2 regions of the Rothia sp. CCM 9417 genome follow, and region 1 is predicted to be linked to the other one. Evidence: predicted binding sites of a transcription regulator. Region 1 holds the regulator's gene; the other holds the start of a gene.
The links. The regulator HrcA, encoded in region 1, represses chaperone genes, less so after heat shock. The targets are predictions, from matches to a motif close to TTNGCACTCGNNNNNNNCGAGTGCNAA.
Positions count from the first base shown of each region.

Region 2: the regulator HrcA is predicted to act here: its motif matches at 2,613-2,639, upstream of groES (co-chaperone GroES).

Region 1 is NZ_JBLXXT010000002.1:258,130-264,121, forward strand. Features, by position in the region: gene hemW (radical SAM family heme chaperone HemW) at 1-893, shown strand, start outside; gene ACN082_RS04655 (DUF4870 domain-containing protein) at 954-1,370, opposite strand; gene ACN082_RS04660 (DUF3097 family protein) at 1,530-2,381, opposite strand; gene hrcA (heat-inducible transcriptional repressor HrcA) at 2,531-3,523, shown strand; gene dnaJ (molecular chaperone DnaJ) at 3,581-4,696, shown strand; gene ACN082_RS04675 (16S rRNA (uracil(1498)-N(3))-methyltransferase) at 4,706-5,467, shown strand; gene ACN082_RS04680 (PhoH family protein) at 5,653-5,992, shown strand, end outside.
Region 2 is NZ_JBLXXT010000001.1:642,412-648,403, reverse strand. Features, by position in the region: gene ACN082_RS02975 (acyltransferase family protein) at 1-357, opposite strand, end outside; gene groL (chaperonin GroEL) at 571-2,166, opposite strand; gene groES (co-chaperone GroES) at 2,221-2,511, opposite strand; gene ACN082_RS02960 (MFS transporter) at 2,750-3,961, shown strand; gene ACN082_RS02955 (THUMP-like domain-containing protein) at 3,954-5,273, shown strand; gene ACN082_RS02950 (glutamate--cysteine ligase) at 5,486-5,992, shown strand, end outside.

The DNA.
Region 1 (5,992 bases):
GCTTGGAGAAGGGGGCGGAGGTTACCACGGAGGCCAACCCCGACTCTGTGACCCGCGATGACCTGTTTACGCTCAGAGCCGGTGGCTTTACCAGGGTATCCTTTGGCATGCAGTCCGTGGTGCCTGATGTCCTTGCAGTGCTTGACCGCACGCACACACCGGCTAATGTTCCTAAGGTAGTGGCTTGGGCCCGCGAGGCCGGTTTACAGGTTTCCCTTGATCTGATCTACGGCGCTCCGGGGGAGAGTCTAGAGCAGTGGGAGCAGACCGTGCGAGCGGCAGTTTCTTATGGGCCTGACCATATCTCGGCCTACTCCCTGATTGTGGAGGAGGGGACTAAACTTGCCGCGCAAATTCGTAGGGGTGAGTTTGCTATGCCCGATGAAGATGCTATGGCCGATAAGTATCTTCTTGCTGAAGCAATCTTCGATGAAGAAGGCTACCACTGGTATGAGGTATCCAACTACGCTAAGTCGCCGGAGTTTAGGAGCCGCCACAACTACGCCTACTGGCGCAACCAGGACTGGTGGGGGGTTGGTCCCGGTGCTCATTCTCATGTGGATGGGACTCGCTGGTGGAACCTCAAGCACCCAGTTCCCTACACCACAAGGGTCAGGCAAGGTCTAAGCCCCGCAGCGGCCCGCGAGGTCTTAAGTCAAGAAACGCGACGGTTTGAAGACATCATGCTCATGCTTCGCGTCATCGACGGATTACCTGTGAGCCGGCTGGTGGAGGGCCGGCAGGGCACCGATATCGCTTCGTCCCTCGACTGGCTTGTAGGTCAAGGGCTGATTGATGAACAGGCCCTTGCTGACGGTCGGGTCAGACTCACTCTGCAGGGTCGGCTCTTAGGCGATGCCGTGACCAGGGAGCTACTGCCCGACCTGTACTAAAGAAAACTGGGCCTCATACCTGCATAAGGTAGGGGCCCAGAACTTTTAGATTAGCAGAGGCTACTTTTTACGGCTCAAAATCTTAGTGAAAAGGAAAGTGTTGAACTTGTACTGGTAGGGGTTACCGCGAGTTACCACAATGCCGGCAATAAGGGCTGAGAAAGCCAGGTAGGTCCAGGTCAGAGCTGCTACAAGTCCGAAGAACCAGCCGATAGCGGGGATGTTACTCAGAATAATTCCCAGAGCCAAAACGATGGTGGGAAGCAGGGTGAAGTCGAGCGCCTCACGTGATTCCTGCTCAGTGAAAGGACCGCGACCCCGGTAGAGGTAGTAGATAACAGCGGAGGGGATACAGCCGAGTACACCACCGAAGTGGGCAGCAGTCGCTATGTTGCGGTCAGCATTAACGGACAGGTGCGATGCCGTTGCTGAGGACCCCTTGTAGGTGGTGGTCGATGGAGAAGTTGCAGTCTTCAAGAAGGTTTCTCTTTGGTCTTGGGTGGATACGAGTGATGGCACGATGCCAAGTTCATGCCTCAGACAAGTCTAGTCAATAGCTTGTGTACAAGGTATAGGTATAAGTGACTTTTTGTCTTGTGAGCGCACGATATTTATCACATTATTTACCGAGAAAGTTTAGCTTTCAAGAGTCACAAAATCTATGAGTTGTTCTACTGGGCCAAGCAGAGCCGGCTCAAGGTCGGTATAGGTATTAACGCGCTTTAGGATTGAGTCCCATCCGGCTCGAATATCTTCGGGTCTGGCGTAAGGCCGGTTGAGTCGGCGGAGGATTCCCTGCTTCCATTCTTCGCTGCGGGGGATTACGGGCCATTTCTCGATTCCAAGAACGCCGGGTTTAACTGCCTGCCAAATATCGACAAAGGGGTGCCCCATAATCATTACGTTCCCGCGAGCGCCGGGGGTTTTCAGCGCGGCTTCGGCTATACGGCTTTCTTTAGACCCGGTAATCAGGTGGTCCACTAGAATCCCGAGTTTTCGGTGGGGCGCTGGTGCGAACTCCCTAATGGCACTGGCTACATCATCAAGACCGTGGAGGGGTTCGACCACAATCCCTTCGACACGCAGGTCGTGCCCCCACACTTTCTCAATCAGTTCAGCGTCATGGATACCTTCGACCCAAATTCGGCTGGCACGGGCAGTCCTAGCGGGGGCATTATCCAAGGCGACAGAACCGGATCGGGAAATCTGCTTGGTGGGCTTAGCCTGTTGCGGTTCAGGAGCAACAAGGTTGACCGGTCGACCTTCAAGGAGGAAGCCGGGGCCCAAGGGGAATTGCTTGACCCGCCCATGCCGATCCTCAAGACCTACCATACGGTTACTGCCAACAGAGCGGAGCGAAACAGCTGCACCCACAAAACCGCTCACCATATCTTCGAGAACCAGCCCCGGTTTGAGCACCACGCGGGGTAATTGGGAATGTTTGTGGGCGCTCAGATCAGCTGACCCCCACGAAGCGCGATAATCCATTGAACTCCTTGAAAACACGGCCAAGTGCCTTAGCCATCAGCGTACTGAATTCTGATTCTAGTGCAGTGGTATTAGAGTTAACGGGTAACTTAGCACTCTGGTATCCCCAGTGCTAAAAACCCTTAAAGCTCACATCATCAGGAGGTGAAATGGACCATCCGCGCAGGCTTCAGGTCTTGCAGGCTATCGTCGAGGAATACGTGCATACTCGGGAGCCGGTTGGTTCAAAGACCCTCATTGAGCGGCGGCAGTTGGGGGTTTCTAGCGCCACGGTGCGCAACGACATGGCCGCTCTGGAAGAACAGGGCCTGATATCGGCACCACATGCCAGTGCGGGCAGAGTGCCCACTGACCTGGGTTACCGGCTTTTCGTTGACCAGATATCGGCTTTGCGACCGCTCTCACCCGGGGAGAAGAGAGCAATTCATACCCTGCTCGATAGCGCCGATAGCGTGGATGACATGATGAAAAGTAGCGTCCAGCTCCTTTCTTCGCTTACTCACCAGGTCGCCATGGTGCAGTATCCGACCGGCCCGACGGTTGCGCTACGGCATGTTGAGCTGGTCTCTTTATCAACTTCCACAGTCCTAGTGGTACTGATTACCGATACCGGGCAGGTCACCCAACGAACGGTAGCATGCCCGCATACAGCCGATGAACTGGTCACTATCAAGCAACAGCTTATTGAGGCCTTTTCGGGTCAGCCTCTGTCCCAGGTAGCTCAGGCGCTGGCTCCTCACCCGCGCAGCAAGCTCATGCTCAGCCTCGTCCAGGCCGTTCAGCTACTGGCAGCTCAGGGTGTATCCTCTCAGGTGCTGATAGCGGGAACAGCCTACCTGGCAGAGTCAACCGTTGATTTTCGCGGTAGTATTGCACCTGTACTCGATGCCCTTGAAGAGCAGGTGGTGCTCCTTAAGCTTTTGGCAACTATGGAACACGATGAGCGCGGTTTTGCGGTCAGCATCGGCTCAGAAAACAGGGAGAAATCGCTGGCCGAGACCTCAGTTGTTGCTAGTAGCTACGGCCCTGGAGGAAACGCACACGTTGGTGTTGTAGGGCCAACACGTATGGACTACGCCCGAACCGTCTCAAAGGTGAATGCCGTAGCCCGCTACCTGTCAAAGATTTTGGGGCAGGAGTAAAACAGCTTCTTGCCTCCACATATTTAGTAGTACCCCATGACCCTGAAAGAGAGAACTGTGAGCAGTCACTACGAAACCCTCGGTGTATCGCGCGATGCCAGCCCCGAAGAAATCAAAAAGGCCTACCGCAAGAAAGCCCGCCAGCTGCACCCCGACATTAACCCTTCTGAGGAAGCCGCTGAGGAATTTAAGCGTGTTTCGCTGGCTCACGATGTGCTCTCTGACCCTGAAAAGCGCCGGATTTATGATCAAACCGGTAACGAGAACGGCACAGCCGGCGGCTTTAACGGGGCGGGCGGCTTTGGTGGTTTCCAGGATATCTTTGAGACCTTTTTCAACGCGACTCCGCGCGGGCCGCAGAGCCGGGTTCGTCAGGGGCAGGATGCTCTTATCAACGTCAAGATTGACCTTAAAGACGCTGTCTTTGGCACCAATAAGCCCATCACCGTTGATACCGCTGTGACCTGCGACCTGTGTAAGGGCGAGGGAACCGCTGAGGGTACCCACCCCGAAACCTGTGAAACCTGCCGTGGCCAGGGCTACATGCAGCGCCAGGTCCAGTCCATCTTGGGTACTGTCGTTCAGCCTGTTGAGTGCCCCAGCTGCCGTGGCTTTGGAACCGTTATCAAGCACCCCTGCGCCGAGTGCTATGGTGAGGGTCGTGTGCGTGAACGCAAGCCCCTGACCATCAAGATTCCTGCGGGCGTAACCGATGGCGCCCGTATTCGTCTAGCGGGGCAGGGTGAAGCAGGCACCGCCGGCGGACCTAATGGTGACCTCTACGTTGAGCTTCGCGTAGCGGGCGATCCCACTTTCTCACGCGAACGCGATGACCTCATTGCGGCGGTAGGGGTTCCGATGACCGCTGCCGCCTTGGGGACTACCATCACCTTGGAGACTTTCGACGGGCCGCAGGAGATACAGATTCCAGCCGGCACTCAGTCTGGCGATGTCATCACGCTCAAGGGCCTGGGTGTTAACCACCTGCGCGGTGGTGGCCGCGGTGATTTGCGTGTGCAGGTTGAGGTCCGTACCCCTACCCAACTCACCGATGAAGAAAAGAACCTGCTTAAGCAGTTCTCGGAGTTGCGCGGAGAAGATCTCAAGATGAGTGAAACAGTGACCCATAAGCAGGGTGGGTTCTTCTCCCGCCTCAAAGACCACCTCAAGTAGGAACTCGTTATGAGCAACGCCGTCTACTACATCTCGCCCGAAGATTTTGAGTCCTTGGTCCCAGGGGCCGCCTACAGTCTCCTAGGCGATGAGGGCCACCACGCCAAGACCGTCAAACGTGCGGAGTTAGGCGAGGGGATCGACCTGGTCAACGGCTTGGGCAACCGGGCCGTCACAAGGGTGGAGGGCACAGTAGACGGCGGTTTGCTGCTAACGGTTCAGTCGCTGGCCCTCGATGAGCTAGGTATTTCGATCTACCTGGTTCAGGCTCTGGCCAAGGGCGACCGAGATATCCAGGCTATTGAGATGGCCACCGAGCTGGGCGCTCACGGTATCGTACCGTGGAGTGCCGACCGCTCAATTGTTCGTTGGAAGATGGAGCGGGCAGCAAAAGCACATGCCAAGTGGCAGAACACGGTCAAAGCCGCAGCCAAGCAGTCTAGGCGGGCACTGCTCCCGCCTGTCTATCAGCTCCACAGCACGGCTGATCTGGCCGATTTGGCCCATGAATTGGGGGAGCGGGCGCTCTTTCTACTTCTGCATGAGCAGGCAAACTACCGACTTTCACAGGCTTTGGCAGAGCACCTTAGCCCTGCTGTTGAGGAGGTCTATTTTGTGGTGGGGCCGGAGGGTGGGATTAGCCCTCGGGAGCTTGAGATCTTGGAACAAGCCGGCGCACACACCGTATTGCTTGGCCCCGAGGTGCTCCGTAGCTCAACAGCCGGAGCTGCCGCTATTTCGTCACTGAATCTTGCCCTGGGTCGCTGGTAAAGAGTTCATTGCCAGCTTTCAAGAGATTTACCTTGAGTTGGCGAACTGTTCAATATCACGAACTCTTCAATATCACTCTGCGCAAAACCCGTTTTTTCTTCAAATAGTGCGGGTAAAGTAAACCCTGAGCACTACCCCCTGTTCGCTACTGCAATGAGGAGCTCTGAAGGCCCAGCTGGGCACTTATGACTACATCAGTACAATCTACGAGCCGGCCGCTTTCAGTAGCCCGGACTTTCTCTTTCAAATCCACCGCAGAAATGGTGGCAGTTCTTGGCCCCCACGACGGTAATATCGGGCTGGTTGAACAGACTTTCCCCGGCCTAAGGATTCGGCCTAAGGGCCTGGACGTTGTGGTTACCGGACCTTCAGAGACCGTGGCGACAACCGTCCGATTGCTTGCGGAACTCACTCTTTTGGTGGAGAACGATACGCAGGTCACCGCCGAGGTTGTCAAACGGATAATGTCCATGATGACTGCCAGCCTGAACCACCCGGCAACCGCTATGAGCCAAAATATTCTAA
Region 2 (5,992 bases), on a different contig from region 1:
GGTGCCCAGAAGGGTCAGCAGAACCGTAATAGAAGCAAGTGGAAGCAGGCGTTTAAAGACATGAACCCAGTAGGCCAGCAGAGTTTTAGCGCCCCACCAGCTCCCCGGCTCAAGGATTTTACCCTCTTCCAGCTTTCGGGTGAACGAGCCAGTTAGCAAAAATGCAGAGATAAGCAGGAAGACATCCACGCCACCTGATACCCGCCCAAACCACAGGTGGTAGGCGGCCACCAGGAGCAGAGCCAGTGCCCGCAGCCCCTGAATTTCGGGGCGCCAGGCTCGTTCTGCCTGGAGGGTGACGGTTCGTATGGTTCCGGTAGAGGGCGCCCGGTGCTGGCGGAGTTGAGAATCATTCATAGCTTCTAGCGCCGCGTAGTGCTGTGGGCTTCCTCCTTTCAGCCTACTGGTGCTCTGGCCTGCGACCTGCTAGCCAGGTCCAATCTTTCTAGCTCTTGCATCCTACCGCCACTTTCAGGTGTTTTGTTAATACAAATAGTTCTGCCCGCTACGGTGTTGGTCACCATAGCGGGCAGAACTTGAGGCGGCTGGTATACCTAACGGACAGCTATTTTATTGAGCCTGTTCGTTCTCGTCCTCAGCGGGCTTCTCAACGACCAGGGTCTCGGTGGTCAGAACCAGCGCAGCAATGGAGGCTGCATTTTCTAGTGCTGAACGGGTTACCTTGACGGGGTCAATGACACCGCGAGCGATGAGATCCTCATACTCGCCGGTTGCGGCGTTAAAGCCGTGACCGATGGGCAACTCAGCGACGCGAGAGACAACGACGTAGCCATCCTGGCCTGCGTTCTCAGCAATCCAGCGTAGAGGCTGAACCAGGGCACGGCGCACAATGTCGATACCGACCTGAGCCTCCTGAGAGTCGAGCTTGACGCCATCCAGGGCAGCAAGCGCGTGAACAAGGGCGGTACCGCCACCGGCTACGATGCCCTCTTCAAGAGCTGCGCGAGTGGATGACACAGCGTCCTCGATGCGGTGCTTGCGCTCCTTGGCTTCGACCTCAGTTGCCGCACCTACCTTAATAACGCCAACACCGCCGGCCAGCTTGGCCAGGCGCTCCTTGAGCTTTTCGCGGTCCCATTCGGAGTCCACGCGCTCAATTTCACTGCGAATCTGGGCGACGCGGTCAGCAACAGCCTCGGAGGTGCCACCGCCGTCAACGATGGTAGTGTTGTTCTTGGTAACTGTTACGCGTCGCGCTGAACCGAGCTGTTCCAGGGTGACAGCGTCCAGGGAGATACCCAGTTCACCGGTGATGACAGTAGCACCGGTCAGAACGGCAAGGTCCTGGAAGATTGCCTTGCGGCGATCGCCAAAGCCAGGAGCTTTGAGGGCCACAACATCCAGGTTGCCGCGGAGCTTATTGACCACCAGGGTGGAGAGGGCTTCACCGTCCACGTCCTCGGCAATGATAGTCAGCGGCTTCTTGGCCTGAACAATCTTTTCCAGGACGGGCATAATCTCGGCAACGGTTGAGATCTTGCCCTGGTAGAGCAGAATAGCGGTGTTTTCCAAGACAGCTTCGGCACGCTCGGGGTCGGTCACGAAGGAGGGTGACAGGTAGCCCTTATCGAACTGCATGCCTTCGGTGACCTCAAGCTCAATCTCGGTGGTTGAGCCGTCTTCAATGGTGATAACGCCATCCTGGCCGACCTTAGAGAAAGCCTCGGACAGCAGTTGACCAATTTGAGGTGACTGGGCAGAGATAGCGGCAACGTGAGCCACTTCTTCGCCCTTAACTTCGCGGGCATTCGCCAGAAGGCGCTCAGCAACCAGCTTGGCTGCCTGCTCAATTCCCCGCTTAATCTCACCGGGGGCGGCACCAGCGGCAACGTTCCGCAAGCCTTCGGCAACCAGTGCCTGAGCCAGAACGGTTGCGGTGGTGGTGCCGTCACCAGCAACGTCGTTGGTGCGGGTTGCTACCTCTTTAGCCAGCTGAGCGCCGAGGTTCTCGTAGGGGTCCTCCAGCTCGATTTCGCGGGCAATGGAGACACCGTCGTTGGTGATGATGGGCGCGCCCCACTGCTTATCAAGAACCACGTTACGGCCGCGGGGGCCCAGGGTTACCTTGACAGCGTTGGCCAGTTTATCAACACCGGCCTGTAGGTGCTTACGCGCCTCATCGTTGAATTCAAGCTGTTTTGCCATGAATCCTTACTTCTTTCTTTGGGTACTAACGGGCGTGGTGGGTTCCGCTAGAACTTAGGAGACAACAGCCAGAACGTCGCGGGCTGAGAGGATCAGGTATTCAGCGCCACCGAACTTAACTTCGGTACCGCCGTACTTGGAGAAGATGACAAGGTCGCCTTCTGCTACATCTACGGGGATGCGGTTGCCCTTGTCGTCGATGCGGCCGGGGCCTACAGCGATAACCTTGGCTTCCTGGGGCTTTTCCTTGGCGGTGTCGGGAATAACCAGGCCGGATGCGGTGGTCTGCTCTGCTTCGACGATCTGGACGACAATGCGGTCTTCGAGGGGCTTGATGTTTGCCACGAGGTACTCCTTATGAGAAGGCTTAAAAATAGAAATTATGGGGTGACCGGTGCTGCAGCGCCCGGTGCTGGTATCGTCGCGGTCTTACCTACCGGGCATCTTTAGCACTGTAAGCGGTCAAGTGCTAACTAAAACTTTAGGCCGGTAATGGCTCAGGGGGCAAGATACGGCGCAGGTTTCGCACACAGCGCACCTTTTTGTGTGTTATAGACTACTTTCTGGTGATGTGGAGGTACCCGTGCTCAAACTGATTTTCTGGCCCGTTCTAGTTCCTACCGTCCTCTTTTCAATGGGGCTAGGTGCTATCGTTCCCATTCAGATTCTGGCAACGATCAGGCTCGGGGCTTCTCCCGCCTTAGCAAGCTCGTTAGTAGCGGTTGCAGGTGTCTTTGCTCTACTCTGTACCGTGCCAGTTGGCGGTACCATCGACAGGGTAGGCGACAAACGAGCCATGACCTACGCCACCACCAGCGCGGCTGTTTCTTTCCTCCTCAGCGCCCTCATCCTGATCTTTCCCTCTCCTTGGGCCCTGGGCCTCTACGTTCTGGCCTACCTCGCTCGGGTTCCCTCGCAGGTAGCCTGGGGCCTCGCCCGCCAATCAGTCCTTGCCGAAACCGTTGCCGAAAGTGACCGGGGCAAGGCCATGACTGCCCTGGGTGGTGCCCAACGCGCAGGCTCACTCGCTGGCCCTCTCGTCTCGTCCCTGCTTCTGCTCTGGTTACCGCTCTGGTCAGTTTTTCTCTTCGCCCTAACCGCTGTCGTCCTAGCCACACTATGCCTGCAACTTCGCAGACTCAACAGCGCCTTTGGCAGCGCAACACAAGCCGCTCAATCCGCCCGTTCCGAGGAAAGCACCGAGCTAGCAGTGCGTTGGAAAGCCGTCTGGTGCGCGGGCCTGGCGGTAGTTGCCCTTTCGCTCTGCCGCGTTACCCAGCCCATTGTGGTTGCCCTGTGGGGCCTGCACATCGGCTGGTCCGACGCCCAGATCGCTCTAGCCATTGCTTTAGGCTCTGCTCTTGAGATGGTCCTGATGGTCCCCGGTGGCTACCTCAAAGACAGGGTAGGCCGCTCCGCTGTTCTAGCCCTCTGCCTTTCCTTCTTTGGTGCAGGCTTCATCGTTCCACCCTTAGCAACCAGCCATAGCGGGTTTATTGTGGGATTGATTCTCATGGCCATCGGAAACGGCTTTGGTGCAGGCATCAACATGACCATCGGAGCCGACCTGAGCCCCAGCACCGGGCGTGCCCGCTTCCTCAGTAAGTGGGCCATGTTCTCGCAGGCGGCAGTAGTAGCTGGGCCTCTGGCTATCTCCGGGACGCTTCTGGTCTTCTCCTTACCTACCGCCTGCACCCTCATCGGCGGACTCGGCCTTACCGGTGCGGTGTGGGCTCTCGCTAGCCAACCCATCACCAAACTCCCCACCGGCACTAGAATGGTAGGCAATGACTAGCCTGACCCCCGCCCCAGCCCACCCATTCACGCACGAACAGCTTGCCGCTATCGACGAGTTCACCCCCTACTCCACCGACCGCGCTCTGGCAGCAGCCAGCACCCTGCGCTCACGCGGCTTCAGCCCAGAAGACAGTTCAGCCATACTCACCCAGGCAAAGCTCCGCACCCAGGGAGCAGATAAGTTCGGGGATAAGGCCCACAGTATGCTCCTGACCGAAGCAGGCTACGAGCAGGCCACCCGGGCCGCCGTCGCTAAAGGTCACGCCCAACGTTTCAAGGACGCAGGGATCACCTCTGTAGCCGACTTAGGGTGCGGCATCGGCGCTGATTCCCTAGCCTTTGCTGCCGCAGGCCTTGCCATCACCGCCGTAGAACTAGACCCCACAACCGCCGCTTTCACAGCCCACAATCTTGCCCACTACCCCAACTCGCAGGTGCTCGTCGGCAATGTCGAAAACATTGACGTTCAGACCCTCACCACCGCAAACGGTCAAGCGATTCAAGCGCTCTGGCTCGACCCGGCCCGCCGCGAAGTTGAGGATGGCGCAACCACCTCCCGACTCTTTGACCCCGAAGCCTTCTCCCCTCCCCTCTCCTTGATCGAAAAACTGGCGGCAACCGGCATCCCCATGGGCGTCAAAATGGGCCCGGGCCTACCCCACGAACACATTCCCGCCAACTGCGAAGCCGAATGGGTATCCCACGGTGGCTCCGTTGTAGAAGTAGTGCTCTGGTTCAACGCCCTGGCCCGCAAGAGGGTGCGTAGAGCAGCCAGCCTACTCTCCAAAAACCCACAAGAACCAGAACTTCTGGAAGACATCACCTCGGCTCTCGACTCCCCCGAAAGCACCGGCACCCACCAATACGAACCCACCATCGGTGAACTAGCCACCTACCTGGCTGAACCCGATGGAGCCGTAGTACGGTCCCACCTTGTCTCCGACCTAGCGCACAAACTGGGCGCCCACCTCATCGACGAGCGAATCGCCTACCTGACCATAGACACTCTAGAACCCACCGCGCTCGCCCAGTACTTTGAAGTCCGGCAGATACTTCCCCTGCATGAGAAAGCCCTCAAACGCTGGGTCAAGGAAAACGGCATCACCGCCCTTACCGTCAAAAAACGCGGGGTAGATATCGTTCCAGAACAGCTTCGAGCCAAGCTCCTCGCCGGTGCTAAAAAGAAAAAGGGGCAAGCTCGCAAGGAGGCAACCCTCATTCTCACCCGGCTGGGTCAGGGGCTGGATTCTCAGCGGCTTGCAATCTGGGCTGAACCTATACAGGTGCCGATGACCAAGGGCGGGAGATGACTCAAGGAGCCTTCTCCTCTGCCCGGTGCTATTGTCATCAACACCCTTAAAGACCAGCCCCCAAGCCAGTTGATAAGATCAGCACCGGGCAAATACAAAGTAAGAAACACCCCCGACCCGCCCCCCGTCACACGGTGACACCCAATTCATGGAGAGGGCCCACTGGCCCTAAGATAGAATCAGCGACAGCACCCATCCCCAGGAGCACCACCATGCAGTTTGCATCCTCAGCCCAGTCCACCCTTGGCGTGGAATGGGAACTTGCCCTGGTTGACCCCGTTAGCCGTGAACTAGCGGGTAGGGCTGATGAGGTTCTGGCTCTGATTCAAGAGCAAAACCCCGACCTACTAGTGCCGGGGCCGGGCGCGCACATTACCGGTGAATTCCTCAATAACACGGTTGAAGTTGTGACCGGCATCTGCCGCACCCCCGCAGAAGCTGCCGACCAGCTGGCCCAAGCAACAGCAAAACTCAAGGAAATTACCGACCGGCTCGGACTAGCCTTTTTCTCCGCAGGAACCCACCCTTTCTCTCAGGCTTTAGAACAGGTGGTAGTGGGCAAAGAACGCTACCTGCGGGTGCTTGACCGCTCCCAATACTGGGGCCGCCGCCAAATCATCTACGGGGTACACGTCCACACCGGTGTAGATTCCCGAGCCAAAGCTCTACCCGTCCTCAACGGGCTTACCAACTTTTACCCCCACCTCCTAGCGCTCTCA